3 regions of the Thermoleptolyngbya sp. C42_A2020_037 genome follow, and region 1 is predicted to be linked to each of the others. Evidence: riboswitches for the same ligand, from Rfam matches in the RefSeq annotation. Region 1 holds a riboswitch; each other region holds the start of a gene.
What was found. Region 1 has a riboswitch for cobalamin ahead of IGS16_RS20365 (HupE/UreJ family protein). Riboswitches for the same ligand answer to the same signal wherever they lie in the genome.
Positions count from the first base shown of each region.

Region 2: linked by a shared signal. The riboswitch ahead of IGS16_RS04740 (sirohydrochlorin chelatase) and the one ahead of IGS16_RS20365 (HupE/UreJ family protein) in region 1 are both predicted to bind cobalamin.
Region 3: linked by a shared signal. The riboswitch ahead of IGS16_RS02295 (FAD-binding oxidoreductase) and the one ahead of IGS16_RS20365 (HupE/UreJ family protein) in region 1 are both predicted to bind cobalamin.

Region 1 covers NZ_JACYLP010000056.1:152,127-162,833, forward strand. Annotated here, with positions in the region: gene IGS16_RS20350 (DUF1049 domain-containing protein) at 41-286, opposite strand; gene IGS16_RS20355 (hypothetical protein) at 368-1,105, opposite strand; gene IGS16_RS20360 (DUF1350 family protein) at 1,281-2,102, opposite strand; gene IGS16_RS20365 (HupE/UreJ family protein) at 2,205-2,906, opposite strand; cobalamin riboswitch at 2,930-3,066, opposite strand; gene IGS16_RS20370 (Gfo/Idh/MocA family oxidoreductase) at 3,208-4,317, opposite strand; gene IGS16_RS20375 (vitamin K epoxide reductase family protein) at 4,569-5,507, shown strand; gene IGS16_RS20380 (cation-translocating P-type ATPase) at 5,751-8,597, opposite strand; gene IGS16_RS20385 (hypothetical protein) at 8,980-9,384, opposite strand; gene IGS16_RS20390 (NAD(P)-dependent oxidoreductase) at 9,522-10,403, shown strand; gene IGS16_RS20395 (alpha-amylase family protein) at 10,400-10,707, opposite strand, start outside.
Region 2 covers NZ_JACYLP010000016.1:19,044-29,750, forward strand. Annotated here, with positions in the region: gene IGS16_RS04725 (ATP-binding protein) at 1-509, opposite strand, end outside; gene IGS16_RS04730 (PhnD/SsuA/transferrin family substrate-binding protein) at 759-1,643, opposite strand; gene sipA (regulatory protein SipA) at 1,877-2,131, opposite strand; gene IGS16_RS04740 (sirohydrochlorin chelatase) at 2,146-3,330, opposite strand; cobalamin riboswitch at 3,448-3,618, opposite strand; gene IGS16_RS04745 (ion transporter) at 3,766-4,605, shown strand; partial or broken gene cysC (adenylyl-sulfate kinase) at 4,701-5,267, shown strand; gene IGS16_RS04755 (DUF1818 family protein) at 5,254-5,619, opposite strand; gene IGS16_RS04760 (CHAT domain-containing protein) at 5,728-7,725, opposite strand; gene IGS16_RS04765 (hypothetical protein) at 7,789-8,745, opposite strand; gene IGS16_RS04770 (helix-turn-helix transcriptional regulator) at 9,206-9,643, opposite strand; gene IGS16_RS04775 (hypothetical protein) at 9,863-10,141, shown strand; gene IGS16_RS04780 (histidine phosphatase family protein) at 10,268-10,707, shown strand, end outside.
Region 3 covers NZ_JACYLP010000008.1:18,576-29,282, forward strand. Annotated here, with positions in the region: gene IGS16_RS02275 (aspartoacylase) at 1-264, opposite strand, end outside; gene IGS16_RS02280 (hypothetical protein) at 802-990, shown strand; gene IGS16_RS02285 (hypothetical protein) at 1,190-1,534, shown strand; gene lepB (signal peptidase I) at 1,595-2,314, opposite strand; gene IGS16_RS02295 (FAD-binding oxidoreductase) at 2,344-3,111, opposite strand; cobalamin riboswitch at 3,140-3,300, opposite strand; gene IGS16_RS02300 (efflux RND transporter permease subunit) at 3,460-6,975, opposite strand; gene IGS16_RS02305 (efflux RND transporter periplasmic adaptor subunit) at 7,131-8,498, opposite strand; gene IGS16_RS02310 (PHP domain-containing protein) at 8,924-9,790, opposite strand; gene IGS16_RS02315 (leucyl aminopeptidase) at 9,820-10,707, opposite strand, start outside.

The sequences.
Region 1 (10,707 bases):
TGTCTGGGCGATCGCCCGGTGTTCTGCTACTTAGCGAAAGCTATTCGTCCTCAAACGGATCGCCCTCGTCTAGGCTGCGGGCACTGGAAGCGCGATCGCCCGGTAGGACCAGCGCCGCGCCCAGCATCCCTGCCGACGCGCTAAACCCCAGCATCAGCCCGATGGGAATCGGCACCGTCCTGCCAGTTAAAAAGCGCAGTTCGACAGGGGTCGCGTTTTGCACCGACAGCAGGGCGATCGCACTCACCCACAGCGCAACAATCGAGGAAACCAGAACATTTAGCATAGTGGCGAGCAGGCAAAAGACCGAAGGCTGAGCAATCTAAAATCCAAAACCCAAAATCCAAAAGCAAACCCCAAAGCTGGCTCAGGGTGAAGCAGGCGTGCAGGCCTCATTCAGGCAGATGACCAGCACCGACTGGATGGTCGCATCTTCTCGAAACTGCTGCGTTTCGTTGTATTCCGCTGTGGGCGAGGGATAAATGCCTGCTGTTTCGCTGCTGCCATTGCCCGTGCCAAAGGACAGGTTGGTGGCGGGATGCTGGGCAAACCGGACATATTCCCGCGATTCGTTTTGCGTGTTGTAGGATAGCGTGGCATCGCCATAGATCTGCTCTGCCTGGGCGATCGCCGTACCGGGGCCCACGCCGCGATCGGTGCGGTAGCTGGGGTTATCGGTCAGCACGCCCTGCACCACGTCATCATCGCCAAAGCTCTCGCCCGCCAGGTACAGCACATAAAACTGTGGCTTGCCGTTCTGGGACACGGCGATCGCGTCGAAATCGACAATAAAGGGCGATCGCACTTCAAAGGTGGCATTGGGCAGCGCTTGCTTTAGTTCTCCCAGCGTCATGCCCAGTTTTGCCGGGCCGATACCCTCGGCTGAAATCACAAACAGCGACGGATCGGTTGGTTCTGGAGCAGAAGCCGTCGGGCTGGGCGCAGGGGAAGAAGGCGCAGGCGACCCTGGGCCAGCCGTCGGCGACGCGCCAGGAGAGGACGAAGGCGGCTGGGCATCGTTGCATCCGACCAGCCCCGCCAGTCCGCCCAGCAGCAGGCTCCCCAGCAGCAGTTGTCTTGTGGATTGTTTCATCAACCGACCCATTGCTTTCTCCTTCTGAATCCCACGCCAACTCCGTGACGACCTCAGCATAGCGCTTGTGCCAGAGCGTCGGCTCCCGGTTGTGGCAGAAGACGCAATCACCCGACACAGATTGCTACACCTGTTTTAGCAGGCCGTCTCGATTTTGCCCTAACTTTGCCTAATCTGGCGGTACGGGCTATCTGGGCAAATTGAAGGCAGCAACCGGATTCAGCCATCGCGTGATGGTGCGCTTGAGCTGAATGAAATCTCGGTTTAGCCCTTGCTGCATAAACTGTCCGAGGGCATCCAGCGGCGTAAAGGTTTCACCGGGCTGCCATTTCAAATCTTGACCCATTGGCGTTAGGTGGTTGCCGCCCAGCGTGTGCAGCGTGGTCATGTCTGGAAAACGGCGGGTGAGAACGTCCGAGAGCGATCGCGTCTGGTCGATATCATCCATCGCAAAGCGAATCAGCAGATTGCGCCGCACCTGATACTGCCGCTCGATCAGCGTGTAGGTTTCTGTCGGCGATGGCGTAAATTCCACATTCAGCAGCGGCGCAAACTGGGGCGGAATCTGGGAAGAAAACTGGGTCGAAAACTGCGACATTTGATCCAGAAATGGAATCGATCGCCGCGCTGGGTAATTGTTAAACGACAGGAAAATATTGCCGGCTCGCTCTTGCGACGAGCGGCTGCCGATCAGCAGATGCAGCTTGCAGCCCATGCTGTGGCCGACACCGTAGAGCGGCACGTAGCTGCGACGAAACACGCGCTCTAGCAAATATTCCTCAGCCCGGAGGAATGACCGCAATACTTGGCGGGCGATCGCCTCATGGTCAAACGTGTTGACAAAGGGCGTGGCAACGACAGCATAGCCCTGCTCTGCTAGATGCTCTAGCAGCGAGCGATAGGTGACCTGCGGAGCTGCCGCCACAAACGCCCCGCCCAAAAAATGAATCATCGCTGTCGGGCTTTCTGGCACCACTAGCCAATTTCCGCCCAGTTCTCGCCATTCCATAGGTAAAGAAGGGTGAAGCTCTCTCTCATGGTAGACGATGTGGCAGCGGGTGGGGGGATAGGAAAGGGATCAGTCACTCCATCTCTCTATCCCCCATCTAGCTCAAATAGCCTGCAACAAAAACACCAGCCCCACACCTGCGATCGCCAGTCCAGGCAGGGTCAGCGCTTTGGCTCGTTCGGTGGTGCGGCGCAGCAGGCGATCGCCCAGCCACCACACTCCAAAGGCGATCGCCGCCTGAATCAGCGTGAAACCTAGTAGATAGGCGGTCAGGGGCGACGGCGTTGCCCCGACAATGGATTCACCGTAGGCATAGCCGTGGAATAAGCCTGCCAAAATTCCAAAGGCGATCGCCCCGCCCAGTGGCAGCGTCTTTCGCAGCCCTAGCAGCAGCCCAATGATCAACACCGACCCCGCGATGGCAATTTCAACGGCGGGCAAATCGACTAGATTCAGGTGTAGGGTCGTGCCGCCCAGCGCTGCCAGCAAAAAGCTGATAGGAAACAGCAGTCCCCAGCCCTGCTTTGCTGCCAGTAGCCCAATCGCCACCACAAACGCAAAGTGATCCAGTCCAATCACAGGATGGGCCAAGCCAGACAAAAACCCTTCCAAAAAGGTTTTGGGCGTTTCGCTTCCCAGGGCGTGGTGCGCCAGGGCTGGTTCAGCACAGAGCGCCATCCCTGCCAGCAGGAGCAGTGCGCCGCTGCGCCAGCCCGCGCTAGGTTTGCTGGCCGGGACGGTTCGCCGATCGCGTGCTCTGGACGATTTCGGGAATTTCCGGGTTCTGGTGATGCTTGCCTTCATGTCTGTACCTCGCAGAGTCTAAATTGGCAAAAGGGCGCATCGGCGGGCATCCTGACTGGTCGGGCGGGGTGTCTTGCCCAACTTCACAGTTGCGGGACAGCGGCAGACTTGCACTGCACTTTCCCCAATCGGCGCGATCGCCAATCTCCAAAGGCTGTTCCCCTTTGAGAGCCGATGAGCGACTGAAATCATAGCACCGTTTGCAGGAGCAAACGCGCAGAGTCACGAATGTTCAAGGAACCGGGCGCTTTACAGCTATCCAAAATCGCCTATCCAAAATCGCCGATCCAAAATTTCAAATTCAGTCGGTAACCGGAACGATCACCCCTTGCTGGTTCATCGACCGGGAAAGGGCTTCGAGGATTGTGATCAGGCCTACACCGACTTCGCCTGACGACAGACCGGAGGGGCGATCGCCCCGCACACAGTCCACAAAATGTTCGCAGGCGCGGCGCAGGGGTTCTTCGCGGGAAACGGCGATCGCCCGTCGCTCCTGGGTGGTGGGAAAAAATTGCCCGTCTCGCAGCACCAGCGCTCCAGTTTGCAGCATTAGCAAATCGGTCGCCATTTCGTCAAAAATCAGTGAGGCGCGATCGCCCACCACGCTCAACCGCCGCTGTCGGTCGGGATTGAGCCAGCACACCTGGAGCATCGCCTGAAACCTGCTGGGATAAAACAACCGCGCCCAGACTAGATCCGACAATCCTGCCTGTACTGCCGTTTTTGCCTGGTGTGTTTCCTGGGCGATCGCCCCAAGCTGTGGGGTTAGCGCGGGCTGCAACCAGACCGTGCCCCAGGCCTGCACCTGCACGGGTCGCTCTCCCAGCCAGTGGTTAAAAATGGCAATGTCGTGAGTTGCCAGATCCCACAGCACATCGACATCCGAGCGCACCGGACCAAGGTGCGTCCGGCTGCTGCTGCCGTAGCGCAACTGCCCAAGCTGCCCTTGCTGAACGAGCGATCGCCCTGCTTGCACGGCTGGGTGAAACAAATAGGTGTGATCTACCACTAGCCGTCGCCCCTGCTCCGCTGCCAGTTGGCACAGTTCCCGCCCCTCGGCGGCGCAGAGCGTCAGCGGCTTTTCTACGAATCCGTGTAGCCCCCGGTTTAGCGCAGTTCGCAGGAGTGCTGCATGGGTGCTGGCGGGTGTGGCGATCGCCACGGCATCTACCCCGTCCAGTGCGAGCGCGGCTGCCCAATCTGTGAGGGCAAGAACGGCGGGCGTGCGATGTGCTAGCCCAAGCTGGGTCACCGCAGTTTGCAGGCGGGTGGTGCTGGGATCGGCGATCGCCACCACCCGCACCCCCGGCAGCGCCAAAAAATTTCGCAGCAGATGCATTCCCCACCGCCCTAGCCCCAAAATCACAATGCCCACCGACGGTGAATCCTGCGCTGCGTCTACTTTGCTCACATTTTTTACTCACATTTGTTCTGATTTTCGGGACTGGTTAAGGCATTCATCCAGCCTGCACGCCTCTTTTCCGCCAATTTAGCCGCTCACTTGCAAACTCGCAGCCCTCAACCCGTTTCAGGTTCATGTTGTGGAGCGATAACCACTACCAACCCACTTTTTTCGGCTTTGAGCCACAATAGGGAAGTCGGGATGAGCCGACGGGCTGTATCCTGATGAAGTCTATTGCTGAGTTGACAGAAGTAGGTGCTATGAGCCGCCGTCGTCAAACCCCCTGGCTGCATCGTCAGTCTCGCAAGATTATCGGAGCGATCGCCCTGCTGGGTGCGCTAAACACTGCCTATCTCACCGCAACTCGGCTGTTTGGCGGAGAGGCGGCCTGCCCCACCAGCGGCTGTCAGCAAGTGCTTTCTAGCCCCTATGCCACGCTGTTTGGGCAACCTCTGGCGCTGTTTGGGCTGCTGGCCTATCTGGGCATGGCGGCGTTTGCCTTTGCGCCGCTGCTGGTCAATCCTGACCAAAACAAGACCCTGCGAACCAGTTTGGATAACACGACTTGGCTGCTGCTGTTTGCAGGCTCCACCGCCATGCTGGTGTTCAGCGGCTACCTGATGTACATCATGTTTTCCGAGTTCGTGGTGCCCTTCGGCGCAGCGGGCATCTGCGTCTATTGCATTGCATCGGCGCTGTTTGCCCTGGCTATGTTCTTGCTAACGCTGTTTGGACGGGCTTGGGAAGATGTGGGACAGCTTATTTTTACTGGGATCTTGGTCGGCGTGGTGGTGCTGGTGGGTTCTCTGGCTTGGCACAACATCATTAAAACGCCGCCTAGTGAGGTCGTGGACGGGCCATCCGTGCCGCCTGTAACTACCGTTTCGGGGCAGGCAGAGGTTGAACTAGCTCGCCACCTGAAGCGCATTGGCGCGAAGATGTTTGGCGCTTACTGGTGCCCACATTGCCACGATCAGAAGCAACTCTTTGGTCAGCCTGCTGCGGCTGAGGTTCCTTACATCGAATGTGCGCCAGACGGAGCGAATTCCCAGACTGCTCTGTGTCGCGCCACGCCGCAAGTGACGGGCTATCCTACCTGGGAAATCAACGGCCAGTTTTACTCTGGCACCCAAACGCTGGAGCAACTAGCCAAGGCTTCTGGCTATCAGGGCCCGACCAATTTCCAGAATTCTCCTTAGGGGCGCTATCCTATCCAATTTCCAGAATTCTCCTTAGGGCGCTATCCTATTTGGATTTTGGATTTGCGATTTTGGATTGCTAGTCGAGCTTGTTTAGGGTTTCTAGCAGTTTCATTAGTAGCACCACTCAGAAGAATTGATATTCAAGGGCCGGCTTGAAGGCTGAGCATCTGCCCACCCCTCAGTTCCCTTTAGGGGCGAAAAGGGGGGATTTTTATCGTGTCCCTGTAGAACCCTGTGCTATCAGTCCCCGACCCCTGACCCTTTGCCCCGCCAGCGAGACAGCAGTTTTTCTAGTTCAATCCAAACAAAGAGCAGCAGGCTGAATCCGAGACAAATCAGCAGTTCCAGGGGGCTGAGGATTTGGGTGCCAAAGAAGTTTCGCAGCGGCTCGACGTAGATTAGCGCTAGTTGCAGCAGGCTGGTAAAGACGACGGAGGTGAGGACGTAGGGATTGGAGAAGGGGTTGAGTTCTAGGGTTAGGCGGGTGTTGGATCGAATAGCCAGGGCATGACCCATCTGGGCCAGGCACAGGGTGGTGAAGACCATTGTCTTCCAGCGATCGGGGTCGCCGGGAGTGGTTTGGGCGAGGTGATAGCCGACGACCATTTGGGCGATCGCAATGATCGACAGCACCACGCCGATGCGGATCATATAGGTGCCCAGCCCTCGTGCAAAGATGCTCTCTTTGGGATCGTGGGGCGGGCGACTCATGACGTTGGGTTCCGCAGGTTCTACTGCCAGCGCCAGGGCAGGCAACCCGTCGGTGACCAGGTTCATCCAGAGGATCTGCAACGGCGTGAGGGGCACACCGCCAAAGGCAAACAGCGGTGATGCGGCGATGGTAATCACTTCGCCGATATTGGAACCCAGGATGTATTTGATAAAGCGGCGAATGTTGGTGTAGACGACGCGCCCTTCTTCCACCGCAGAGACGATGGTGGCGAAGTTATCGTCCAGCAGCACCATGTCGCTGGCTTCTTTGCTGACATCGGTGCCCGTGATGCCCATCGCAATGCCGATATCGGCCCGCTTCAGCGCGGGGGCATCGTTCACGCCATCGCCCGTCATGGCGACGATGTGGTGCCGCCGCTGGAGCGCCTGCACAATTTTCAGCTTATGCTCTGGGGCGACGCGGGCATAGACGCTGACCCGCTCGACGTGGGCTTCCAGTTCTTCTGGGGTGCAGTGTTCTAGGTCTGGCCCGGTTAGCACTTCGTCGTCGGGTTGGGCAATGCCCAGGTCTTCGGCGATCGCCCGTGCGGTGAGCTGGTGGTCGCCCGTAATCATGACGGGCCGAATCCCCGCAGAGCGGCAGCGGGCCACGGCTTCTCGCGCTTCGGGGCGGGGTGCATCCAGCATGTCTACCAGCCCTAGCCAGATTAGCCCTTGCTCGGTTTCTTCGGCGCTGTCTTCGGCGGGGAGTGCCTCCAGCGGTCGGCAGGCAAACCCCAGCACCCGCAGTCCTTTGCTGGCCAGGTGATCATTTTGCTGCAAGATTTGCTGACGGCGATCGCCGCTAAGCGGCTCCACGGTGCCCTTGACATGTACAGACTGGCACCGCTCTAGCACCAGTTCGGGAGAACCTTTGCAGAACAGAATAAGAGATGAAGAATGGAAGACAGACGGAGCGAGGGGATCTGCTAGGATGCTGCTGCTTTGATGTTTGACCATCACGCTCATGCGCTTGCGCTCAGAGGTGAAGGGGAACTCACTCAGGCGCGTCCAGGCGTGGGTGAGGTGGTGGCGATCGAGTCCGGCTTTGGTGGCGGCCACCAGCAGTGCGCCCTCGGTGGGGTCGCCCAGGATGCACCAATCGCCCTGTTCTTTTTGCAAGGCCGAGTCATTGCAGAGAATGCAAGCCGTCAACAGGGCGATCGCCTCCGGGTGTTTCTGCACATCAATCGACTGTCCGTTCAGCAAAAACTCACCCTCTGGCGTGTAGGCGTGGCCCGTTACGCTGAGCGAACAGGAATGCTGGTGAATCCCCTGCACCACCATCTTGTTTTGGGTCAGGGTGCCTGTTTTGTCGGAGCAGATTGTGGTGACAGAGCCGAGGGTTTCTACGGCGGGCAGCTTGCGGATCAGGGCATGGCGGCGCACCATCCGCTGGGTTCCCAGTGCCAGCGTCACAGTGATCACGGCGGGCAACCCCTCCGGCACCACGGCCACTGCCATGCTCAGCGACACCTCCACCAGTTCCCGCAGCTTGCCCCATCCGGCCACCAGCAGCCCCAGGACGACGACCACTGCCACCAGCGACAGGGAACCCGTAACCAACGCCTGACTAAGCTGATCCATCCGCTGCTGCAAGGGCGTTGGCTCTGCCTCGACGGATTGCAGCAAAGTAGCGATTTTGCCGAGTTCGGTGCCCATACCCGTCTGGGTAACGATGGCCACGCCGCGCCCCTGCACAACCTCGGTTCCCTGATACACGCAATTGAGGCGATCGCCCAGTGGGGTATCTTCCGACAGGTCTGCGGCAACCCGCTTGCTAACGGCCTGCGCTTCGCCCGTCAGCGCCGCTTCCCGCACTTGCAGGCTGGCTTCCTCCAGCAAACGACCGTCTGCTGCTACTTGCACCCCCGCCTCCAGCAGCATAATGTCCCCTGGCACCAGTTCCCCAGCGTTTACCTCTTTTACGCGCCCATCGCGCACCACGCGCACTCGTGGCGAGGCCATATTTTTCAGAGCGGCCAGCGCTTTTTCGGCACGGCTTTCCTGCACATAGCCCAGCAAGCCATTCAAAAACACAATCGCTAAAATCGCCACGGTGTCTTTGAACGGAATATCGTTGGACTTGACCCGTCCTGCCTGCATGTCCATCAGATCCATCACGCCGGAAATGATCGCCACCGCGATCAGCATGATCAGCATGATGTTTTTGAACTGATCCAGCAAGATTGCCCAGTTGCTCCGGCCGCCGGTGTCTTCCAGTTCGTTTGGGCCAAATTGGCGCTGACGTTCGGTGACTTGCTCCGACGTGAGGCCCAACTGGCGATCGCTCTGCAACTGCTCCAACACCTTTTCAGCAGACAGCAGATGCCAGCGGGTAGCAGGAGAGACAGAGCCAGGGTCAGAAATAGTCATTTAGGTTTAGAGTGTGAGAAAACCGAGCTTTGAAGGCAGGTTAAACGCTGCGAACCAGCCTCGAACGGTACTGCGACCTGCCAGCCAATCCGTTATGGATTTCAGGCAGAGATTTCAGGCAAAGATTTCAGGCAAAGATTTCAGGCAAAGATTTTAGAAATTGAACACCGCTCGCAGCATTTGTGCAAGCGGTGTATCAACATCCAGGGTAGGTCTCTGGAGCGGGAATTGAGTATGGGAAAGACGTTAAGTTTTCAAACGAAAAGGATGCCAAAAATCAAGTTTTGCTACGCAATCGAAACCTTCCAAACGGAATCTAGATAGAACGTCATCAGGAATGCCTCAAAGCAGCTTTCCGGCGCAAGTTAGAGAACAGAGCGGGTTAAGGAACAGAGCGGGGCGATCGCCCTCCCGTGGAAAGATATAGCAGCGCTTCGTAGGCCCAGTGGTCGGGCGGCACGTCAGAAAATGGCAGCGCAGGACGCTGGGTGTCGATTTGCCCAATCGAGCCTTGCTCAGGCGAATCTTGGGCATCGCTTGCCAAAGCAGGTGCAAGAGGCAGCGGTTCCGGTGATGGAACCTGCGAACCAGCCATCTCTGAAGACGCTGGGCTAGGCTCAATCTGAGCAGGAAACGGAACGGACGGTTGGCGCTCTTGGGCCTGGGCAAGCGGGACAAAACAAACCCATGCGGCTAGGCTAGAGGCGATTGATATACCTGCCCAAGCTACCGCAGTAGCAAGACGGAAGCGACTTGGAAATGGGCGATCGCCAGCAAACGAGTTCACAGCAGCTTGATCTACCAACTGATTTACCAACTGATTTACCATCGGCTTCATCATACGCTGTCCTTTCTGTCTCAATTTCTGACACGGAATCCTCTTAATCGTATCTTGTCCAATTTATGACTGTGGGATCTATCGCGATGTCAACGCCTCCCAAAACCCTCCTCATCACGGGTATCAGCGGCTTTTTGGGATGGCATGTCTACCAGGCGACCCGCGCCAGTTGGATCGTCTACGGCACCTACCAAACCCGACCCGTGTCCTTTGCCGATGCAAACACGCTGGCGCTAGATCTAACGGACTTTGCTGCCCTCCAGCAGGCATTTCAAGAGATTCGCCCGGATGCAGTGATCCACACCGCCGCCCTGTCTCAGCCCAACGCCTGCCAAACCCAGCCCGAACGATCCCGCCAGATTAACGTCCTCGCCAGCCTAAACCTGGCCGGACTCTGCGCCGATGCAGGCATTCCCTTTGCCTTCACCTCCACCGATCTGGTGTTCGACGGACATCACGCGCCCTATCGCGAAGCCGATCCGGTCTGCCCCCTGAGTCTCTACGGGGAACAAAAGGCAGAAGCCGAAGCCGGAATCCTGAGCCGCTATCCAGATGCCGCCGTTTGTCGGATGCCGCTGATGTTTGGCGCTGCGCCCACGGCCCCTAGCTTCTTGCAGCCGTTTTTGCAGAAGCTGCGCGAGGGTGAGGCGCTGCGATTGTTTACTGACGAGTTTCGCACGCCCATCAGCGGCCGCGACGCGGCAAAGGGACTGCTGCTGGCGCTCGACAAGGTTCAGGGTCTGGTTCACTTGGGCGGGCCAGAGCGGCTGTCCCGCTATGAATTTGGGCTACGGATGGCGGCGGCGTTTGGACTTTCTCCTGACTCGATCAGCCCGTGCAAGCAGGCGGATGTGCCCATGCCCGCCCCGCGCCCGCCAGACGTGTCGATGGACAGTAGCTACGCCTTTGGCCTGGGCTATGCGCCGGGGGGCGTACTGGAGGAGTTGCGGGCCTTGGCTCAGGGTTAATTCATCACCCGGATTGCGGCGGCGCTCATGCCGGATAGGGTAAAGGTCGCCTGGCCGTTGGGCTGGACGGTGATGGGCGTGGCGCAGGTGGCGGGGTTGGACGCACTGGGCTGGAGCAGGTCGCAATAGCGGCCGGGGGGCAGGCTGGTTTGAAAGGTGTGGGTGAGGGGTTGGGATTCGCGGTTAATCACCACAAAGGCGCGATCGCCCCGCCCAAAGGCAATCTGGTTCTGCCCGTTGCTCCACCAGTTCACGAGGGGCGCATCGCCGGCCGCGTTGCGAAACTGCACCATTTGCACAATGG
Region 2 (10,707 bases), on a different contig from region 1:
CCAGCCGTCTCCCGTGTTAGTTCCTGCGGGTTAATCCGCTTCCACAGTGCAGCAATATGCTGGCGGTAGCCCTCAATGGTGGAATCGTAGCTTTGAGCTATTGTTTCTAACGTTTCTATATCCAAATTTTCCTGGGAAGTGTCCAGGTTAATAAACGAATCTAATTCTGCCAGCAGGGCCTTAGCCTGATTAAAATCATTCGTAAACTTACTCATCTCATACTGAAACCAGATTGGCTCTTGCAGCACTACCAGCAAGCGTTGGGGATGGGATTGGAGAGATAGCGATAGCAGCGACAGCTTATTCAGCTTGTCTTGCTGAATCTCAGCAACCTCTAGGGCTTCTTGTGCTTTCTGCTGTGAATGACTGCCTACCGCCAACCCCAGCAACGCCCCTAACGCAGCAATACTAATCGCCACGCCATAGCCATAGCCAATCTTCTTGGAAATACTTTGGCGAGAATCCAGCCAAGCATCCACACCCGCACCTATCTTTGTAATAAAAGCCATACTGATAAGCGTCCAATCTTAAAACAATCAAGAGCCAATACATCCCAAATCGCGCATACTAAAGACGCTCAAGTTCTTTGACAGAAAGGGTTCCGCCATCGCCAACCCATCCAACGAAAAGCTCTGACGAAAAATTCTGACTATTCTGACTGTTCTGACTATTTAGGGCTACCTACTTAGGGAAACAAAACCATTAGCGACCTAAAACAATTGAAGAACTAGAAATAGAGAATTAGAAAAGCAAAACAATTAGAGGAATTTGTCCTGTCCAATAGCGCGATAGGCTTCTCGAATCATGTCGTAGTCCGCATCATTTGCTACGGAGAACTGACTGTCTTCTGGAAAGCGGACTGCCAAACTTTCCACCGAGCGAATTCCCTGAAGCAGTTTGTTTTGTTCCCGCAGCATACGAGCCTGAATCTCTGCTCCGACCGCCGAGCTAAACGCGCTGCTTAAAACAAACACATCACCAGGCAGCAGTTCACCTCGCGCGACGATTGGATAATCTTGCTCAGAGGCATTAAGCGCTTTTAGCGCAGCTCTATATCGAGGATTTCCCCTAACACAGGCATCCACTTCCCCAAGCCGTAGCGATTGCAGGTCATTTTCCCCAGTCATGACCGCTTTGTAATCTACTTGAGGCGTTAGCCCCGCATCCATTAGCATTTTCGTTCCAGCCAGATGGGAGGCTGTAGAGCCAACTTTCCACATATCAACGGTTTTTCCCTTCAGATCCGCCAAGGATTGAATCCCACTATTGGCACGAACCACCAGAACGGCGTAATAGTTGGAGCGAATCAAGCTGACCAGTGGTGTGGCTTGAGTGCGGGCATGGATGGTGACATATTCAGATGGGCCGGCCCAAACCAAATCCAGCTGATTGGTTTGCAATGCAGAGGCGGCCGTGAGCAAATCATCCATAGGAAAAAACTCAACGGAAGTTTCTAAAACGTCTTCTAAAGCCGCCCGAAACGGATCGTACTTTTCCTTTAATTCATCGATTCCCTGAACATCCGTAATTGCGAATCTAATTTTCTTAGGTAACTTGACAGTGGATACACGCGAAGCCGTGGAGGTTGCACTACAGCCAGCAATAAAGAGACTGGAATACCATAGGAAATTGCGTCGTTTCATGGCATTTTGGGGACTATGCTAGATTGGCGGAACTTAGCCTAGAGTTCCCGTCCAACATAAAAAGTCACCAAAATATAAACAGGATTTACTAAACTTATTTAATCTTATGCTTTGTTAGGATGTACGCAGTTAAACGATTTCTCGCGGGCGGCGCTCGCGAGAAATCGTTCAAAATCCAGAAAACCTATCGCAAGTGCGTAAGGTCTGCTTATTTTGGAAAGCCACAGGTATCGTTACAGACTTCCTGATTCCACGACCTTTTCGAGATACTGGCTTTCCAGCAAAAACGCGCCGCGCCCAAACCGAACGCCCCAATAGCCACCGGGGCGGCGATCTAGTACAATGCCTTCTTCTCCAACCTTAATCAGGTCGGGTGGACGCAGCATGGGCATGGGTTCTGCGGTTTTGAGGTAGGCTGGCAGGGCGATCGCCCGCACCCGATCGCCCACCTGAAACACCTTCTCCTCTGTTCCATCCAGTTCTGCCATTGCTTCACCCTCGTTCAGGGAACTTGCCAGATTTTTTCATGATACTGGCTCGGTTCCGCATAGGGATCAATCATTTCGCCATGATGATGCCCATGCGTATGGCTGTGGGGATGCCCGTGGGCGTGGCTGGGTTCATGGTCATGCGTGTGATCCTGCGGATGGCTGTGTCTATGTGCATGATTTTGAGCATGATTTTGAGTATGTTCATGCGCGTGTCCGTGTGCATGTCCATGATCGTGCCCGTGTGCGTGTGCGTGTTCATGATCGTGCCCGTGTGTGTGTGCGTGTTCATGCCCGTGGACTGCGCCATTGCCCACAGCTACCAGACGAAACTTGCACATTTCGCAATTCATCTGCACCTGCCCAAGCTGCGTTTCGATTTCGCGATCGCGCAATACAGAAAACAGCGTCCTATGCAGCCCCATCTCTGGCAGGCAGACCATTGAAATGTCGGGAAACTGGGACTGCTGTTGGGCTGTGATCGTGGCAATTTTCTTAACCAGCACGCCCGTAAACAAAAAGTAGGGCAGCACGATAATCCGCCTGGGCTGATACAGGCGGGCGCGGCGGAAGCCCTCTTCTAGCCGGGGATGGGTAATGCCGATAAAGCAGGTTTCGACGGTGCGATAGCCGCTGCCTTCCCAGAGAATTCGCGCCATTTTATAGACATCGCCGTTGGCATCGGGATCGCTGGCCCCGCGCCCCACAAACAGCAGCACCGTGTCTTCCCGCGCAATGCCCTGGGGATTCCACTGCGGCTGGTCGAGTTCTGCGAGGCGCGATCGCCACAGATCCAGAATTCCTGGCGTAATGCCAAAGTGCCGCCCATAGTGAAACGTGACCTGGGGATGGCGCTGGCGGGCGCGATCCAGTTCATTGGTCACGTCGAACTTGTTGTGTCGCGCCGCAAATAGCAGCACAGGCAGCACCGACAGGTCGGTATAGCCCCTGGCAACGCACTCGTCTACGCCCTGCTGAATCGACGGCTCTGTCAGTTCCAAAAAGCAGGGCACGACTGGACGCGAGGTGTCTAGCGCTTGATACGCCGCCGCAAAATCTAGCAAGCCCTGGCGACCATCGGCATCGCGGCTGCCGTGGCCCACCAGCAGCACCGGGCGCTGCATCGGTAGCGGGGGAAGATCGAGCTGGAACGAATTTCCGAGGGCGATCGCCTGCTGCTCTGGCTCCAGAGGATACATCAGCGGCTGCGCTAACGGCTCAGGGTTCCCAGCAATGGGTAAATTGGACTTTGAAGAAACGGGGTCAATAGAAAGGGTCATAAAAATCAAAACTCCATTCCCGTGCGACGCGGGAGCTAGAGTGAAAAAACAGCAGGCTGGCGTTCTGGCTGGGGAGTTTTGGTTTGATCAATGTCTAACCAATTCAATATGCTCAGACTCCCATCACAGCTGCGGCACAGCGCCGGACTCTCACCGGACTTTCCCACCCTGCGGCTGTTCACATGTGCCTAGCCATCTTACCCCAGGCGGGGAATCGTGGAATGGGGGAGAGGGGGATTGGGATGTGTCCCAGATTGGGAATGAGGGGATAATAAGAGGATCGCGGGATCGCGTCCTTCCCCGGATTGCGTTTTCAATTGCGTTTTTTAGTGCGTTTTCAATTGCGTTTTCCCAATGTCCTTTCGCAAGCGCATCGCCTTTTACCTCGAAGATATCGACACGCCTACCGGAAAGGCGCTCAACCTGCTGATTACCGGGCTGGTGCTGCTGTCGGTGGCGATTTTTGTCGCGCAGACCTATCCGCTGTCGGAGGAGTGGCGGACGGTTTTGGGGGCGCTGGATCTAGCACTGCTGCTGCTGTTTTCGCTGGAATATTTGCTGCGGCTGTGGTGTGCAGAAGATCGGCTCAAGTTTGTATTCAGTCTCTTTGGGCTGATTGATTTGATGGCGATTTTGCCATTTTTCTTGGGCGCAGTGGATATTCGGTTTATCCGCATTTTCCGCTGGTTTCGGATTTTGCGGCTGGCGCGATTTTTTGAAGGGCGGACGGTGTTTGGCTATGTCACGACGGAAGACAGCGCCATTTTTGCCCGCATTTTGTTCACGCTATTTTCGATCGTGTTTGTCTATTCTGGGCTGATCTATCAGGTCGAACATCCGGTCAACCCGGAGCAATTCAACACGTTTTTTGACGCGATTTACTTCTCGATTTCGACCATTTCCACGGCGGGCTTGGGCGATGTGGTGCCGATTACCGATGGCGGGCGATCGCTCACCATTTTGATGCTGTTGACCGGAATTTTGTTCATTCCCTGGCAGTTGGGCGATTTGATCAAGCAGTTGGTTAAAACGGGCACCCGTGTCGCTGTGCAATGCCTGAATTGCGACCTGTCGGTGCATGACCAGGATGCCCTGTTTTGCAAAAACTGCGGGACGCGGCTGCCTGCGAAGCCAGAGATTTTTTTGGGTGAGAGTGATACAAATCCAACTCAAGTGGAGAACGTGATCAAGTAGACTAGGGTGCAGTTTTATTTCTGGTTTTCCAGAGCGCTCTGGGCTTGCACTCGTCAGCGGGCCCAGGGGTGCGCTAGTTCTATCGTGAGGAGCAAACAGCAATGCAGCAGCGAGGGGTCACAGTTTGGTTTACCGGGCTGAGCGGCGCGGGCAAGACGACGATTCGCATGGCGGTGGAAAAGGAATTGCGCGATCGCGGCTTGGCGGTAGAAGTGCTGGACGGCGACATTGTGCGCCAGCATCTCACCAAGGGGCTAGGCTTTAGCAAGGAAGACCGAGACGAAAACATCCGCCGCATTGGCTTTGTGGCGCATCTGCTCAGCCGCAATGGCGTAATTGTGCTAGTGTCGGCGATTTCGCCCTATCGGAACGTGCGCGATGAAATGCGCGATCGCATCGGAGATTTTGTGGAAGTATACGTCAATGCACCGCTCAGCGTGTGCGAAGAGCGCGACGTGAAGGGCCTCTACAAAAAAGCGCGGGCGGGCGAAATCAAGCAGTTCACAGGCATCGACGACCCCTACGAAGCGCCGCTAAATCCTGAAGTAGAATGCCGCACTGACCAGGAAACCCTAGAAGAGAGCGCCGCCAAGGTGCTGAATTTCCTGAAGCAGCAGGGCTACCTGTCTGGACAACCCGCCGCCTCGCTCAAAAAATCGTAAGCGTCTGGGCTGCTTGAATCAGTCCTGGCACGGCCGCTGCGTTCCATCCCACCTCGGCGCGGCGGCCCGTCAGCAGGATCATCCGCAGACTGTAGGACTGGGGAAACCCTTCGACCTCTAGCCAGAGGCGATCGCTCTCCAGTTCACAGGCAATACGCTCCTCTTCCATTAGTTCTGCCCCCATCTGGCTCATGGTTTCCGCCAGTTGCCCCGCCAGCCGACAAAAATCCTCCAGTTCCGCTGCGGTTAGCTCCAGCGCCCAATCGTCGCCGCCGACGAGTCCAGCAAATTCGGGCGCGTCTTCGTCCCAGCCGATTTGCCAGCCGGGGCCGCGTTTGAGGGTACGAGGCATTGGGAGTAATATCGATTTTGGATTTTGGATTTGCGATTTTGGATTTGCGATTTTAGATAGCCAGTCAAGCGTCTGCGGGGCTTCTCACACCTTCGTTCGTCGCTCCGCTTATTCCGCCATTCGGATCGGCTCAACCACCAAAATATTCGTGCCGTCGAGCCGCCCCAGCACGCGCACGGGCGTATTGACCGGGAGATGAAGCTGCCGCCAGGGCAAATCCAGGCACGCTTTCCAGCGAGTTCCCTCGTGCATGACCCAGCCCGTATAGCCGGGGTAAATGGCTTCTTTCACAACGCCTTGGTCGCTGGCAGGGCCCACGCCCAGCAGGTCGGTGATGGGCAAAACTTCTTCTGGCAGCCAGGTGAGTGGGGCAGGGGTTGCCTCAATCCCAGGAGCAGGCTTGGCTTCGGCGGAATTGGGGTCAGTGGTGGGGGCGCTATATTCGGGACTGGTGCGCTCTGGCGCAGTCGGCACGGTCGGCGCGGTCGGCGCGGTCGGCGCAGGTGGCATAGGTGGTACAGTCGGCGCGGTCGCAGTCGGTACCGCAGGCGTGGGAACCGCTGCTGGCTGGGGCGCGGGGGCAGGGAATGGAACAGCAGGCGGCGTGGGTTGGTCGGGCTGGGCGGCGGGTTGGCTTAGGTTTGGCATGGCGGTGGTTGATGGCGGTAGAGCATCCAAATGGGTAGAACTCGGAGTTCTCCATTCAGAATTCCCAGGAGTGGAACCCGGAATAGAAGCATCCCATAAAGTTTCCTCTGGGGAAATCTGTCGAGGATGGGAGAAAGCCTCGGCAAGGGGGAGGAGATAGGTTTCGGGCGGGGCCACGGCGAGGGGCGATCGCCCGTCAGGAGCCGCTTGTACGGGTTCTCGGAAGGGATGCTCCTGATCTCCATATCGCCCCTCTCGCGCCAGATTATGCCGGGAGTCCAGGCTGGTCAGCGTGGATTCGGCAGGGTTCCCAAACCGCTGCCCCAACGAGGTGGCTTGCAGCGCCATCCCTTTCTCGCCTAGCAGATCTGCCCAACTTGGCGGCATCTCGGCTCGATTTTGAAAAATCACAGGCAACCAACTGGCGCAGGGAAAATCGCGCTCCAGTTCTGCTAGACGCTGGCGGGCCTCCCGCACTGACAGATACAGCGGAGTGCCGCGACAAAAGGCGCTGAGGAAGTATTTCAGAAATTCCTGGGCGATGCGATCTGGAACGGGTTCGCGCATGACGATGAGCTGGGGGATGTGAAGCTGTCGCAGATCTTGCGCCAAGCCCAGCCCGTTGCAAGAGTTCAAAATTGCCAGCTTCAGGCCGCGCTGCACGGCTTTGTCGAGGCTGGCCCGAAAGTCGGCGATCGCCAAACTGTCGGTCTGATTGATAAAAATTCGCCCGCGATCGCCCCCCTTCGCGCCCGCCCCCTCAACGCTTTCGCTATGCCCAGCAAAAAAGAGAATGTCCCAGGTTTGCTCAAACAGGCGACCGCTAATATCCTGGCGCGACGGTTCCACTAGAAACTTCACCTCCGCCAGGGGCAATTGCTCTAGCAGGGCGCGGTCGGTGGCGACATCAATCCCGATGCTGTTGCCCAAAATTGCCAAAATCCGCACCCGACCGCTGGGCGGCACAGCCAGCACCGGACGAGTGCGCTGGGCAGCAGGCGAGCTAAAGGCCAGTTCCGTATTGGGATAGCGCTCAAAAAAGTCCCACAAGTGCCAGGGCAACTGCGCCAGCAGCGGGTCGCGGGTATGGACTAGCACGCGCACGGTGTCGTTGCGCTTGAGTTCGCAGAGCAAATCCTCTTTGATGGGGCGAAATTCCCTTGCCGCCAGCCAGTTCGACATTGCCCGCTGGAGATAGTTGGCCGCCGTCTGGCAAGCTCGGATGCACGACCAAACCGAACTGGTATAAGACACCTGTTTGGGGCGCAGGCGCGTCGGCATGGGCAACTGACGATAGCAATACCGCCAGTAGTTGAAGTATTCCAGCAGGCGGGGCTGGGGCGGCAGCCGACCGGACGACTCTAGCTCTGGCTGCTTGCCGTCTTCGCCCACTTCCAGACCGACCTGCACGCCCGATGCCAGATCGCCGTCTAGTCTTAGCAGAACGAGTTTCGTCATGGCTATGCCTCCGGAGTAGGCGTAGGGGTTGGGGATTGGGAGCTAAGGGGGGTTTGGAAAGGCTCAAATCAGGAAGGTTTCGACGTGGCGATCGCCTCCCAGGCTGATCACCACATCAAATGCTTCGCCCGTCTGTCCTTCAAACTGGAGTGTGGCTCGACCGCTGCGGCTGGGCTGGGCAGACATCGACTCATGACCCTGCTGATCGACCACCCACAGTTGCAAGCCTGCGGGCAGGTCGCCGCCATCGCGGGCCGCGCAGATGACGGATAAATCAAATACATCAGGCTGCTGCGTCGGGCAGATCTGCACAATCAGCGCCACCCACTCCAGCCGTCGGTCAAAATGGCGCACCTCGACGAATTTGCCACGGGCGACGGGCCGCGGGCCGCCAGCGGATGACAGGGCGGCATAGGGCGATGCGTCGCGGCAAATCGTGCCCAGATGTCCCTGATCCCAAATGTCTGCCAGCGGCAGCCAGGACGCATCGAACTGTCCATTGTGCCAGGTCGCCAGATGCGTGATCGAGCGGGCGGGGAGAGGGAAGGAATGGTGAGCTGGGGGCTGGAGCGATCGCCGCAGGTGATATTCCAGCACATCGCGCGGCGACAGCACCGGAACGCCCGCGCCCTCAAACTGTTCTGGGCGATGGGTAATCAGCCCGTCCATGCGGTAGTGCAGTGCACAGGCAATTTCTTCAGCCGAGTCGTATTCAAAGGGCTGGCTATGGGCCCGCAGCCAGATGTTGGCATCGCTCCGACACACCGTCAGCATCCGCATCAGCATTTCGGCGAGGGTCTGGGCATGACGAGCGTCGCGCTGGTTCATGATAATGCAGAGCCGCTGATAGCCCAGTTCGGTAATGCAGCCGTGGATCTGCCGCTGCTGCAAGCATTGCCACAGAAAGCTGGCATAGTCGGCGCTGATGCTCGGACGGCTCAAAATCAGATCCACCAACAAATCTGCGTCTAGCATGTAGCACCGGGTACAGAGCGATTGGGGGAAGCGATTAGAAACCATGAAACTCTCTCCTGAGCGTGACGTGAGTAGCGGTGCAGACTCCTCAAGGGGTTTGGTGAGGGGGCTTATCTAAAAGACTCAGCCTGATGACTCAGCCTTATGATTTGGCGTTGGCCCCAGCCCCAAAACTCCTCCTAAAGACAGAGCAAACCGGGCGCGAGGGTCGGTCATCATCCACAAGGCGGCCGTTGCGCTAAACCGTCAGAACCAGGACGCGGGCAGTGCGATCGCCCTTTGGCCGTGTGGACTCCCTCGACAAAGCGCAGTTGACGGCAGGATTGATGGCGGGATTGATGGCGGGATTGATACCGAAAAATGATATCTTTGACTCGGATGGGTTGATGATAGCATTATTTGCTTGTATTCGGGGGCAGTTGACACAGCCGTTGAATTATTTGCTGAACTAGCTGAGCTAAATGAACTTTTTGGACGGGCTGAGAATCTGGCTGGGGCACGGCCGCTAGCCGATGGAGCGGGGCTGTTGTTGCGTCGCCTCTGGAGCAGGCTCAGGAGCCGGACTGCCCATGAGTCGCTGTGCGTCGCTGAGGGATAGCGTATTGGGTTCTGCGACGGGGGCAGCGGGTAGGGGGGCGATCGCCTCGGGTTCTGCTGCGGGCGGATGGGTCGGCGCAGGTGGTCGCATCAGGGCTTGCGCCTCCTCCAGCGACAGCAGCGGCGCAGCAGTCGTCGCCGGATCTTCAATCAGGTCTTTGAGATTGCAGTTCAGCGCATCGCACAGCCGGATCAGCTTGACAATCCAATCCAGGCCGCCGCGACCACGTTCCCAGTTGGCAATAGTAGTTTCTGTCACGCCGACTCGCTGCGAAAGCTGAAGCTGAGTGAGTCCAGCCGCTTTGCGAAGTTCCGCAATGCGAGAGCGGGGTTCTGGGGTGTGCATTCAGTCCTCCCGATCTGATGGTTCTAGAGGCTCAGCCTAACACAAGTTTTAGGCAATTTTAGTTGTGTATTAAACCTTATACAAGAATGTAAACCTAATGCTTTAACCCTGTAATTTTTTAGGTTAAACTATTTATAGTTTCCGCCAATCGGCTTTGGGAGCAGCAGACTGGCTGGCAACGACAAAGCCTTGAAAATATTTCCGGGGGAACTGAAAATCATGCTGATTTTGCCAGACGACCACAACGACGATTTCCGCAGCGACTCTCGCCGCCTGGTCAAGCTTTCCGACCGGGAAGCCTTTGACCCCAACACGGGCGATCGCTATCGCATCGAACGCCAAGACCCAGCAGGTGGCCCCAGCGGCGGCTTCATTCTGGCGATTTTGCTGGGAGTGCTGCTGTGGCTCGTGATGAATACGGGCGGGGTTCAAACGCCTCGCTCGCAGCCCACGCCTGAACGGATTTACCCAGTCCAGCCGATGCTGCCGATTGGATAATCCGGTGAACCGTCTCCGAACGTCGGGTTGCGTGAGCGAGTCCGCGCAGCCCAAACACTCCAGCCCAACGATTCCAAACAGCCTTTACAATCCAAAACAGTTTCCTTTTCTCTTGCAGGCAGGCCAATGGCTCAGGATGCTGATTTCAGCCAGGATCGACTCAAGCTGCTCTTCATTCGCCATGCCGAGTCGGTGGGCAATGTGGAGCGGCGGATGCAGGGCCATGCCGACTATGAGCTAACGGCACGCGGCCGGCAGCAGGCGCGGCAACTGGCAGAACGCCTGTGGGCAAGGGGACAGCCGCCCTCGAAGGTCTACAGCAGTCCCCTCAAGCGGGCAGCGCAAACGGCAGAAATCTTGCTGGCTCAGAGAACGAGCGAACCAGTTCCGCGTCCAATTTCTATTCCTACGATTGAACCGACGATTGAATACGCTGAGGAACTGCTGGAATTTCAAAACGGCATTTTCAAAGGGCTGACCTGGGACGAAGCGCGGGAGCGATATCCCGAACTCTGTGCTGATCTGGAAGCCTCACCCGACTGGATTCCCGCACCAGGAGCTGAAAC
Region 3 (10,707 bases), on a different contig from region 1:
GTTGATTTCTTGCGCCCGACGGATTTCATAATCGACGGGGTCTGGTAGTTCCAAATGGGCGCGATCGCAGCATCGGTTCATATCCTGATCGACATAGCGCACCCCAGCGGCGATCGCCTCCAGATTGCTCAGCAGCGTCATCGTCTCGAAACTGGGGCGCGAGATGAGTTGGGGAGCGTATTGAAATCTCCGGATCAGGTAAATTCCCGTCAACTCGTTGCCATGTGTGCCGCCGACCAGCAGTACTCGCCGAATCCTATCCATATTTCTATAGCTATCTCTATAGCTTGCCTTAGTGTCTTATTCATCTCCGACAGGACTTACCCGCCTGCGATGGAAATTTCGGGGTTGAATCGTGTTTCGCAGGCGCAGCTCATCAGAAACCTTTCAACTGCATTCCTTTTCTCTTAAATCGAGATGAGGCCAGAATAGCGCGAGAAGCCTGGGGGTTGCCGCAGTTATAATGCCTTGATGTCGCTACCTATGGCGATCGCCCAAGAGGCTATGCACCCACCCTCAGGAAACGAGTGCTTTATATTCCTGTAGATAGAAAAGCCCGTCTCAAACCTATAACCAAGGGCGATCGCCCAACACTCCCTGTGGGAGATACCAATCACATCGCATCAATTTATGCTGTGATACAGCAAGATTGAAACAGCGATTAAAGGTTATCACGCTGCCCCAAATTACCAAATTAATAGTTGAAAGGGCAATGTTTGGGTCGCCAATGTATCTCAATCTCGCGCCAATAATCTCTGAGTTGAGGTGCTAAACGTGCTGAGTTTTAATGCTTTGTTTTTAGTGGAACCTGCGGTTTCTGCTGCCCAAGAAGGTGCGGGCGTGTCTCTGGCTGCGGTATTTGTGGTTGGCTTTCTGGCTGCGGCAGGTCTGGGTTCTATCGCCTGGTACAACTCTCGCCGTCCGACGGGTTGGGAAGATAAGGAGCGTCCTGATATTGTGCCCGAAGTCGATCCGAATCCACACGTTTAATTCAGGTTTGGATTGAGAAAATGATTGGGGCGATTAACAAGAACTGGGCTAAAGGCTGGGCTTCAGTTTGAAGTTTTTGGATTTCTGCGCGTTTTCTTTGAATTTTCTTTGAGTTCTTGTAGGGATTTTTGAAAAGAGGGCGATCGCCCCCAAAACCCTTCCCTCAAGATTGCTTGCAAATCTATTGGAGGATAATTCCATGTCAACGAACGAACGAGTCGAACGGGACACCTATGATCGCGGGATTATCCCCGCTGAAACTGCCGCCCGCAAAGAGCGCGAAGGCGAGAACTACAAGCAAACCCCGACCGCTGAAGGCGACATCGATACGGCTGCGGGCTATACGGTAGACAACGAGGGCCTGGTGAATAATTTCGCCGTTGAACCCGAAATGTATTACGAGGTGCCGGGCGACCTGAAGGCGAAGGAAGAGGCAGAAGAAGCCGCCCGCGCCGCCGAACTCGCCGAAATTAACGACACCGATGAAGACGGCAAGTTGACCGAAGATGGCGACAATCGCAGCAAAGGCGTTGGCGTGATCTAAATTCAGCCAAAAGGCTTGCTGAGCGAAGGTGGGAAGTGCTGCCGATGACGGGGCGCTTCCCTATTCGTTTAGTGCGGCTGGAGCAAGGACAGATATGCCAGGATCTTTCGCTTCTATCTTGCCAAAGCGAGCGATCGGATAGAAGCGGAAGATGGCTCGACCGATGATGTTTTTAACAGGCAGAAAGCCCCAAACGTGGGAGTCGTTGCTGTTGTTGCGGTTGTCGCCCATGACAAAGACGTGGCCCGGCGGCACCGTTACGGCACGCATTTCATAGTTGGGGGGTTCGGCAATATAGGGTTCCGTCAGGGGTTTTCCGTCGATCCAGACTTTGCCCAGGTGAACCTGCACCGTTTGTCCGGGTTGACCAATCACCCGCTTGATGAACGCCTGATCGGTCGTGTAGCCCAACTGCTGAAGCTGGGTCGGTGGGTCGAAGACCACGATGTCGCCCTGCGCCGGAGGATGCAGCCGATAGGACACTTTTTCGACCACTAGGCGATCGCCCACTTGCAGCGTCGGCACCATCGAATCCGATGGGATATACCTCGGCTCCGCTACGAATAGCCGAATCACGAGCGCCAGCGCAAGGGCGATCGCCAGCACCAGTCCGTTTTCTCGCTGGGTCTTCCAGAAGCCAGCGCTGCGCTGAGGTGGCTCATTGGCGCGATCGCCCGCCAGGGCTTCGGGCGGCTCTGGAGACGCAACCGTTGGGCTGGGTTCGATGGCGTTGGGCAGCGAGGCGTTTGATGCAGGCGTGTCACCGGGCGGAGTCGTCATGGGAAAACGCAGGCGGCTAAAAAGAGTAGTTAAAAGGCGTAAAACGATTCGGAGCGTACCTGGTCTAGTTTAGCCCCCAGCAGCACCGCTACGTCCTGAAGCTGGGCCGGGCGATCGCCCACCGCGCAAATGTCTACATCCACCGCTGTCAGGTCGATGCCCGACTGTGCCAGGGTTTGACCGATCTGGTCGGGCTGCGTCGGCAAATAGTGAAACAGCGGCCACTGCTGCTGGAGCGATCGCCAATCCGCCTCATACGGCAGGCAGTCTGGCGTTTCTGGGTTCGCCTGCACCAGCCACACGGGCCGATCAAAGCCCTGCTCTCGCAGCCAGTCGATCTGGCTTTTTAGCGGGGCAATGCCCGAACCCTCGGCAATATACAGGCGCGGCCGATCGGGAATGTGCGCTAGCGTCATCAAGCCGTAGGGCCCGCGCAGGGCGATCGCCCCGCCGATGGGTAAATCTTGCAAATAGGCAGAACTCCAGCCCACCCGCGACACGCACAGTTCGACTTCTGGACAACGCGACGGCGACGACGCGATGGAGTAAATCTTGCTGAACTGCTTGCCATCTCGCTGAAACCGGGGCCACACTGACTGCCCAGGCCAAAACCGAAAATCTGGCTGATCTAGGTATAGGCGAATGGCCTGAATCGTTGGCGTAAGGGCGATCGATGACAGCACCGTACCGACGCAATCCATGGCCGGAAGGGGAGTCGGCGGCGGGGCGATCGCCGAACGAACCCCAGGCGCACTAACCTCCGACAAAAGAGGCTGTCGCCGTTCTAAATTGTGCATTCTCACCTCGACCCGTGCATCGCGGGCATCGCAATGGACAACATCGGGCGGGCATTCTGACTTTGAGGCGGGTTTTGCACGATGCGCTCTGGCACGGCTCAAACCCCTCATTCACAGTTGCGGCACAGCGCCGGATTTGCACCGGACTTTCCCCACAAAGTTGGCAAAACCGCAGGGCGATCGCCCCTTGCATAGCAAACATCTGCTGTCTGGACTGATCCTCCAGACAACCCGAATTCGTCCCGAAATTGTAGCTCGGATTGGGTCAGGTCGTCGCAAGCTGAAAATTACGGAAAATTACGGATCGTTGCAACCCTGGCAAACCGGGGGCTGGGCTGGCGTCCCTGCCTACTTGGTCAGCGGCTGCTTGCGAGTCGAGCCGCTGAGTTGCCGCAGCCGCTTGGCGCCCAGCTTTGCGCCTTTGGCCCAGGGCACTTCATGCAGCAGCGTGTAGAAGCTGGGAATGATGAACAGCGTCAGCAGCGTCGCCAGCGACAGACCCGAAAACACGACAATGCCTAGCGGCCGCAGGAATTCTGACCCTTCGCCAATGCCCAGCGCCAGCGGAAACATCCCCAGCACGGTGGTAATGGTAGTCATCAGGATGGGCTGGAGGCGCTGCGGCGCGGCTTGCAGCATGGCGCTGCGGTGGTCTAGGCCTTGCTCTTCGCGGATTTGATTCGCCAGTTCTACCAAAATAATGGCGTTGTTGACCACAATGCCCACCAGCAGCACCGCGCCCACGATCACCGTCGCGCCGATCGCCGTTTGGGTCAGGAACAGACCGAAAATGCCGCCTGCCAGCGCCAGGGGAACCGTCAGCATGATCACCAGCGGATCGACCAGCGAGTTATATTGCACCGCCATCACCACAAACACCAGAAAGGCGGCCAGCCCCCCCAGCAGAATCAGGGATGAACGCACTTCCTGGGCGCTTTGGGCACTGGCGCTAGGCAGGCGGCTCACGCCTTCGGGCAGCGTCAATCCCGCCAGGATCGCGTCCGACTCGGCGATTGCATCGCTGAGGTTTGCGCCATCCACCAGGTTGCCTACGATTTGAAAGATCTGCCGCTGGTTGATCCGCTGAATTTCTCCGGGCGCTTCGCCAGCCTCGATCCGCGCCACGTCGGCCAACCGCACAAGCTGTCTGCCGCTCGTAAAGACAGGCAGTTGGGCAAGCTGGGCCGGGCGCTGGATGGCATTGTCGGCAAGCTGCACGCGGATATCTACCAGGCGATCGCCCCGCTGAAGCTGCGTGGGCACTGATCCCGTAATGGCGGTCTGAATCGTGTCGCCAATGTCTTCGGTGGAAAGTCCCAACTGCGAAGCCCGCTCCCAGTCTGGGCGCACCTGGATTTCGGGCTGCGCCTGATCTGCATCGGGGCGATAGCGGGCCTGCCTGGCCTGCGAATCGAGCGCCGCCAGCACTTCGCGCCCTGCCTGCTGTAGGGCACGGGTGTCACTCCCCTGGAGCAGGATATCTACATCGGCCCCGCGCACGGGCGAGTTATTCACAATCAGCCCGCGCACCGATTCTGGACTCAGCCGCAGGCGCGTTCCCACCAAGTTCAGCCGATTCAGTTCGGCGGTCATCCGCTCCGTGAACTCAGCCACATTGGTTCCTGGCTTCAGGGTAATGGTGCTGGAGCCGCGCAGGGGGTTGGCGTTGGTGTTTGTGCCAAACAGCGACCCGCCTGCGGTGGAAAAGAGATACTCCACTTCGGGCTGTTGCAGCAAAATCTGGTCGGTCAGTTCCATCACCCGGCGGTTGTCTGCTAGAGAGGTGCCGGGGGCAAACTGGGCGTTGAGCCGGGCCTGGCCCGTGTTGATGCGGGGCAAAATCTCCTGCGGAAGCTGACCCGCCATCCAGAAGCTCGTACCGCCAAACAGGGCGATCGCCAGCCCAATCACCACCAGCCGATGCCGCAGCACCCACGATAGCCCCCGCACATAGGTATGGGTCGCATCTGCCAGCCGCGCTCGAAACGCCCGCAGCGGAGCCGAATCGCCCACCCGACTCGACCAGCGCACCGCCAGCAGCCGCGAGGTCAGCATGGGCACCACCGTCAGCGCCACGATCAGCGAAGCTGCCACCGCAAAGCTAATGGTGAGAATCAACTGGCTAAATAACAACGAAAAGAAACCGCCAATCAGCAAAAAGGGCAACACAGACACCAGGTTGGTGGTTGTAGACGCGACCAGCGCCGATTCTAGCTGCTGGCTGGCCAGTTCCGCTTGCCGCAGGAGAAATGCCGTCGCGCTGACCCGTTTGCCTGTGCGTCCACGGGTCACATTTTCAGCATCGCTGCTGGGGTCATAGTCGTGTCCACGGCTGGCATAAATCCCGTTGCCATTCCCATTCCCGTTGCTCTTTCCGCGTCCATTCCTGTTGCCATTGCCATTTCCATTACCATGTCTATTGCTGGAATCGTGACCGTTGCTATGTCCATTGCCGTAACCGTAATCATGCCCGCCGCTGTTCGATTCATCCGGTATTTCCACATCCTCGGTCGTGGAGTATTCAGCAGTCTCAATGCTGTTTACGGCGCGGCGACGCTTGGCAGTCTCTACGCCCTGCACAATGCTCTCCAGCATCACGATGGAGTTGTCCACCACAATGCCCACGCCCAGCGCCAATCCGCCCAGGCTAAACACGTTTAGCGTCAGCCCGAAGGTGCCCATGAGCAAAATCGCAATCAGCGTGGCCAGAGGAATGGCGAATACGATGATCAGGGTTTGGCGGAGTGAGCCTAGAAACAGGAGGACAGCGATCGCCGCCAGCAGCGCCCCGATTAGTCCCGACATGGCCACGTTGGAAATCGAGTTGCGAATAAACCGCGACTCGTCCAGCGTCGTGCGAACCGCCATGCCCGTTGGGAAGAGTCCCGCTTGCTCCAGTTCTGCCAGCCGCTGCTTCACGCCTTCTACCACCGACACCGTATTGGCATCGGGCTGCTTTTGAATGCTGACCTTGACCGCCGGGTCGCCGTTCAGCGTCACAAAAATCCGCTGTTCCTCAGTGCCATCCACCACCTGCGCCACATCTCGCAGGTAGACGCGCCGCGCTTCTGGAAAACTGCTGGTCGATGCCTCGCCGCCAGACGCGCTGCTGGCCCCGTTCACGGGCAGCGACAGGTTCCGCAGGTCCTCTGCCGACTGGAACCGTCCGACGGTGCGGATCAGCACCTCCTCTTCCCCGCCTCGCAAGCGACCGCCCGATACATCCTGATTGCGCCCCCGCAGCGCGTTGAGCAGATCGGTCAAGCCCACACCTAGCGCTTGCAGACGATTGATGTCTACATTGACCTGCACCTCTTCGCGCACGCCGCCCGACACATCCACACTGGCCACCCCCGGCACCACCGACAGTTCCCTCGCCAGTTCTTCGTCGGCAAACACGCGCAGATCAACCGACTGGAGCGAATCGGATGTCAGCGCAAACTCATACACTGGAAGCTGGGACGGGTCAAACTTAAAAATTCGCGGCTCTTGAATCGTGTTGGGCAATCGGCTGCGGGCGCGGTTGAAGGAAGCCGTTGCGTCATTTAAGGCGCGATCGATATTGCCCCCAGGACGAAAGTAGAGGTCTACGCTGACCTGCCCCTCCCGCGTTTGGGAATAGATTTGCTGCACGCCATCGGTGGCCGAAAATGCCTGCTCCAGCGGTCGTGTAATCTCGTCTACCGCCACTTCTGGCGCAACCCCCGGCGCATCCACCCGCACCCCAATGCGCGGATAGGTAATCGACGGTAGCAAATCCACCGGCAGCCGCACCAAGAAGAAAACTCCCAGGACGATGGCCGTCAGGGTAAGCATGAGCGTGCCGATGTGGCGGCGGATGGAGAGGGTGCTGAGGGAGGTCATGGGTATAGAGAGGGGGGGAGGGGGAGAGTGTGGGGGGGTGGAGTGAGGGAAGAGAGAAAAACGAAGAGAGAAGAACGAAGAGAGAAGAACGAAGAGAGAAGAAGTTCCGTTCTTCGTTCTTCGTTTTTCGTTCTTCGTTTTTTCCGTCCCTCCCTTCAACCTTCAGACAGAATGCTCAACCGCACGGGCTGTCCGTCTTCTAGGGGGCGGCTGCTGCGGAGGACGAAGGATTCACCGGGCTGGAGGCCGGAGAGGATTTCGATGCGACCGTTTGCGCGATCGCCCACCTGTACAGGACGAGCAGCGACTTTTGCTTCGTCACCCTCGCCTTCCACCACAAACAGCACCGAGTCGTTGCCCGGGCCGCCTGCTTCTAGCGCTTCTTCGGGAATCACCACGCGGCCAGCTTGCCCCGTCTGAAACTGCACTCGCGCCAGCAGACCGCTCCCCAGTCGGCGGCCGCCGGAGTTGGGAATCACCACCTCAACGGGGACGAGTCGAGAACTGGGGTCGGCGGCGGGCGAAATGCGGCTGACGCGCCCTGCAAAGGGTTCATCGGGAAAGGCATCCAGTCGGACTTCAACAGCCTGACCGACCCGGAGTTGCCCCAGGTCAAGTTCTGAGACCTGAACGGCCACCTTGAGGGCGCTGAAGTCGCCGACCCTCAGCACTTCGTTGCCCGGTTGCACCAAATTGCCTGGTTCTGTCAGTCGTTCCAGGACAATGCCCGTGAGGGGCGCGGTCAGCAGGCTGAAGGTCTGGCGTTCGCGGGTTTCGGCGACGGTGGCCTGCTGGGCCTGGACGCGGCGCTGGGCTGCCACGACCGCCTGTTCGCGGGTGCGGATGCGCTCCTGGGCAGAGCGAAACACCTGTTCCGCCGAAAGAGCAGCGGTTTTCGCCTGGTCTGCTTGCTGCTGGGAAATGGCTCCCTCAGCGGCCAGCTTTTGCAGGCGATCGCTGTCCATGCGGGCTTGCTGAAGCTCGACTTCGGACTGGGCCGCCTGGGCACGGGCATCGCTGACTTCTGCCTGAGCTTGGGCCACCTGCGATTCCAGGGCAGCCAGTTCTGCCCGATCCTGGCTGACGGCGGCCGACAGCAGCCGACCGTCTAGCCGTCCCACCACTTCGCCCTCTCGCACCGAGTCGCCCACGTCTACACCCAACTCCAGGAGCCGCCCCTCTGCCTGCGATCGCAGCGATGCCTGCCGCACGGGTTGCGTTGTGCCTGTGTAGGTAGGCGCTTCTTGCAAAGAGCCAGTTTGGGCGATCGCCGTTTCCACCGAAGCCGGGCCGCCTTGCCCCGGCCCACCCGGCCCGCCGCCCGGTCGCCCGCCGCCCTGGCCGCCTGGTTGCCCTGGCTGGGTCTGCTGCGCCTGCGCCGTTTCAGAAGGAATGCGGCATCCGGCGATCGCCACTAGCCCCACCAGAGAACAGGCGAGAAACAGAGCAAAGTTTGAACCGCGAGGCGGACGACCGCCCTCCGCAGGCTGACGATTCCAGAGAGACGAGAGAGAGCGCAGCATAAATATCAAGTTTGAGGACAGGACTTGAGGGCAAAGTAGCTGGAGGTTAAACAGCGAACCTGAATCTTTTAGAGACTTGAAAGGCTTGAGGGAGGCGCTTTGCCAAACAGGGGCGGCAGACGCGAAACCCAGGCGCAGAATTCCGGCTGGAGACTGCTACGGAAGTCAGCGACGAGTCAGGTTTGGCGGAAGACCAGCGCGGGGCGCGAATTGGGCGTGAAGTTGGCGAATCACGGGCGGCTTGCAGAAAAAGCCTGAGCCGTGCAAACCCGGCGCATCAGGGGGCGTGGGGTGCGGGCAATCGCCTTCCGGCAATCGTTACGCTTTGTAAACCTGGCCCCTACCCTAGTATTAACTGCCTCATCATACCTGGGCAATCTACCTCTAGAGATATAGGAAGACCCGGAAACCCAGTCTGGGCGTGACTATTTTCCTATTGACCTGGATCTTGCTCCAGACTCGCGGGCCTGCGGAACAAGGGATTGGGCAGCGCGTCGCAGCGGCAACAGCAGGCACAGCGGCAGGTTGAAGCGGTTGAGGGCATAGGGCTGGTCGGCAGCCTCGCCGGGGCCGTGATAGTCGCTGCCGCCCGTTTTCAGCAAGGAGTGGCGATCGCACAGGGCTTCCAGTCGCTCAATTTGACCTGGCGTATGGGACGGGTGATACACCTCCAGACCCATGAGTCCGGCATCCAGCAGCGCCGTCAGCGTCTCTTCTAGCGGTCCCCCGCGAAACAGATAGGGATGGGCCCACACGGGCACTGCGCCGCACTCGCGCAGCAGACGCACTCCGTCCGTCGCCAAAAACTTTTCGTATTGCACATAGGCCGGGCCCTCGTCCCCCAGAAACCGCTCAAAGGCTTCCTGCGCCGTTTGCACATAGCCTGCATTCACCAGTGCCCTGGCAATGTGGGGGCGACCCGGAGCCATGCCCGCGCCCAGCTCTGGCAGATCAACCGGATAGCCCAATGCTGCCAGCTTGTCAAGCATCTGCTGGGCACGGCGTTTGCGGCCGGTGATGTGGTCTTGCAGCACGGGCGCAAGCTGGTCAGGGTTGGGATAAAAGCCCAGCAGGTGCAAAGAGCGATCGCCCCAAACGGTACTCAGCTCTACCCCAGGCACAATTTCTAAAGAATACTGACGGGCAGCGGCGATCGCCTCCTCCCAGCCCGCCAGCGTGTCGTGGTCAGTAATCGCCAGCGCCTTTATGCCCGCCGCCGCAGCCGCCTGCACCAGTTCTGCCGGAGTCAGCGTTCCGTCAGAGTAAGTAGTGTGGCAGTGCAGTTCCAGCATAGCGGCTTGGCAAAATGGCTCGTCTGGAACTAACTCAGCACCCAGTTCACCAGCGTCCGCACGGCAAACCCGGTGCCGCCCGCGTTGTTGTAGCCGCTGTCTTTGTCGATCCACACGGGGCCTGCGATGTCCAGATGCGCCCAGGGCGTGTCTTTGACAAACTGCTTCAGGAACAGCGCTGCCGTGATTGCGCCGCCCGCCCGTGGGCCCGTGTTTTTCATGTCGGCCACCACCGACTTCATGCCGTCGAAGTATTTTTCCTCCAGCGGCATCCGCCAGAACTTTTCGCCTGCGGGTTCTGCCGCCGCCAGGATTGCCGCCGCCAGTTCGTCACTAGGACTCCACAGCCCGGCCATGTCTTCGCCCAGCGCCACGATGCACGCACCCGTCAGCGTTGCCAGATCGACAATCGCCTCCACGCCCAGCTTTTCGGCAAACACCAGCGCATCGGCCAGCGTCAGCCGTCCCTCCGCGTCGGTGTTGTTGATTTCAATCGTCTTGCCGTTGGACGCAGTAAGGATGTCACCGGGGTGCATGGCGTGGCCGCTGATCATGTTTTCCGTGACGGCGCTGATGAAGTGGACTTCTACATCTGGCTGAATTTGGGCGATCGCCTTGGCCGCGCCAAAGGTGGCCGCCGCGCCGCCCATGTCGGTCTTCATCATTTCGATACCGCTGCCTGCGCCCTTGATATTCAGGCCGCCGCTGTCAAAGGTGAGGCCTTTGCCAACGATGGCCAGCTTCTTGCGGGGTGTGCCTGCGGGCCGGTAGGTCAGGTGGATAAATTTGGGCGGCAGGTCAGAGGCTTTGGCCACGCCCAAAAACGCACCCATGCCCAGCTTTTCGCACTCGGCTTGCTCCAGAATTTCGATCTCCAGACCATACTCGCGGGCGATCGCCTCTGCCGTTTCCGCCAT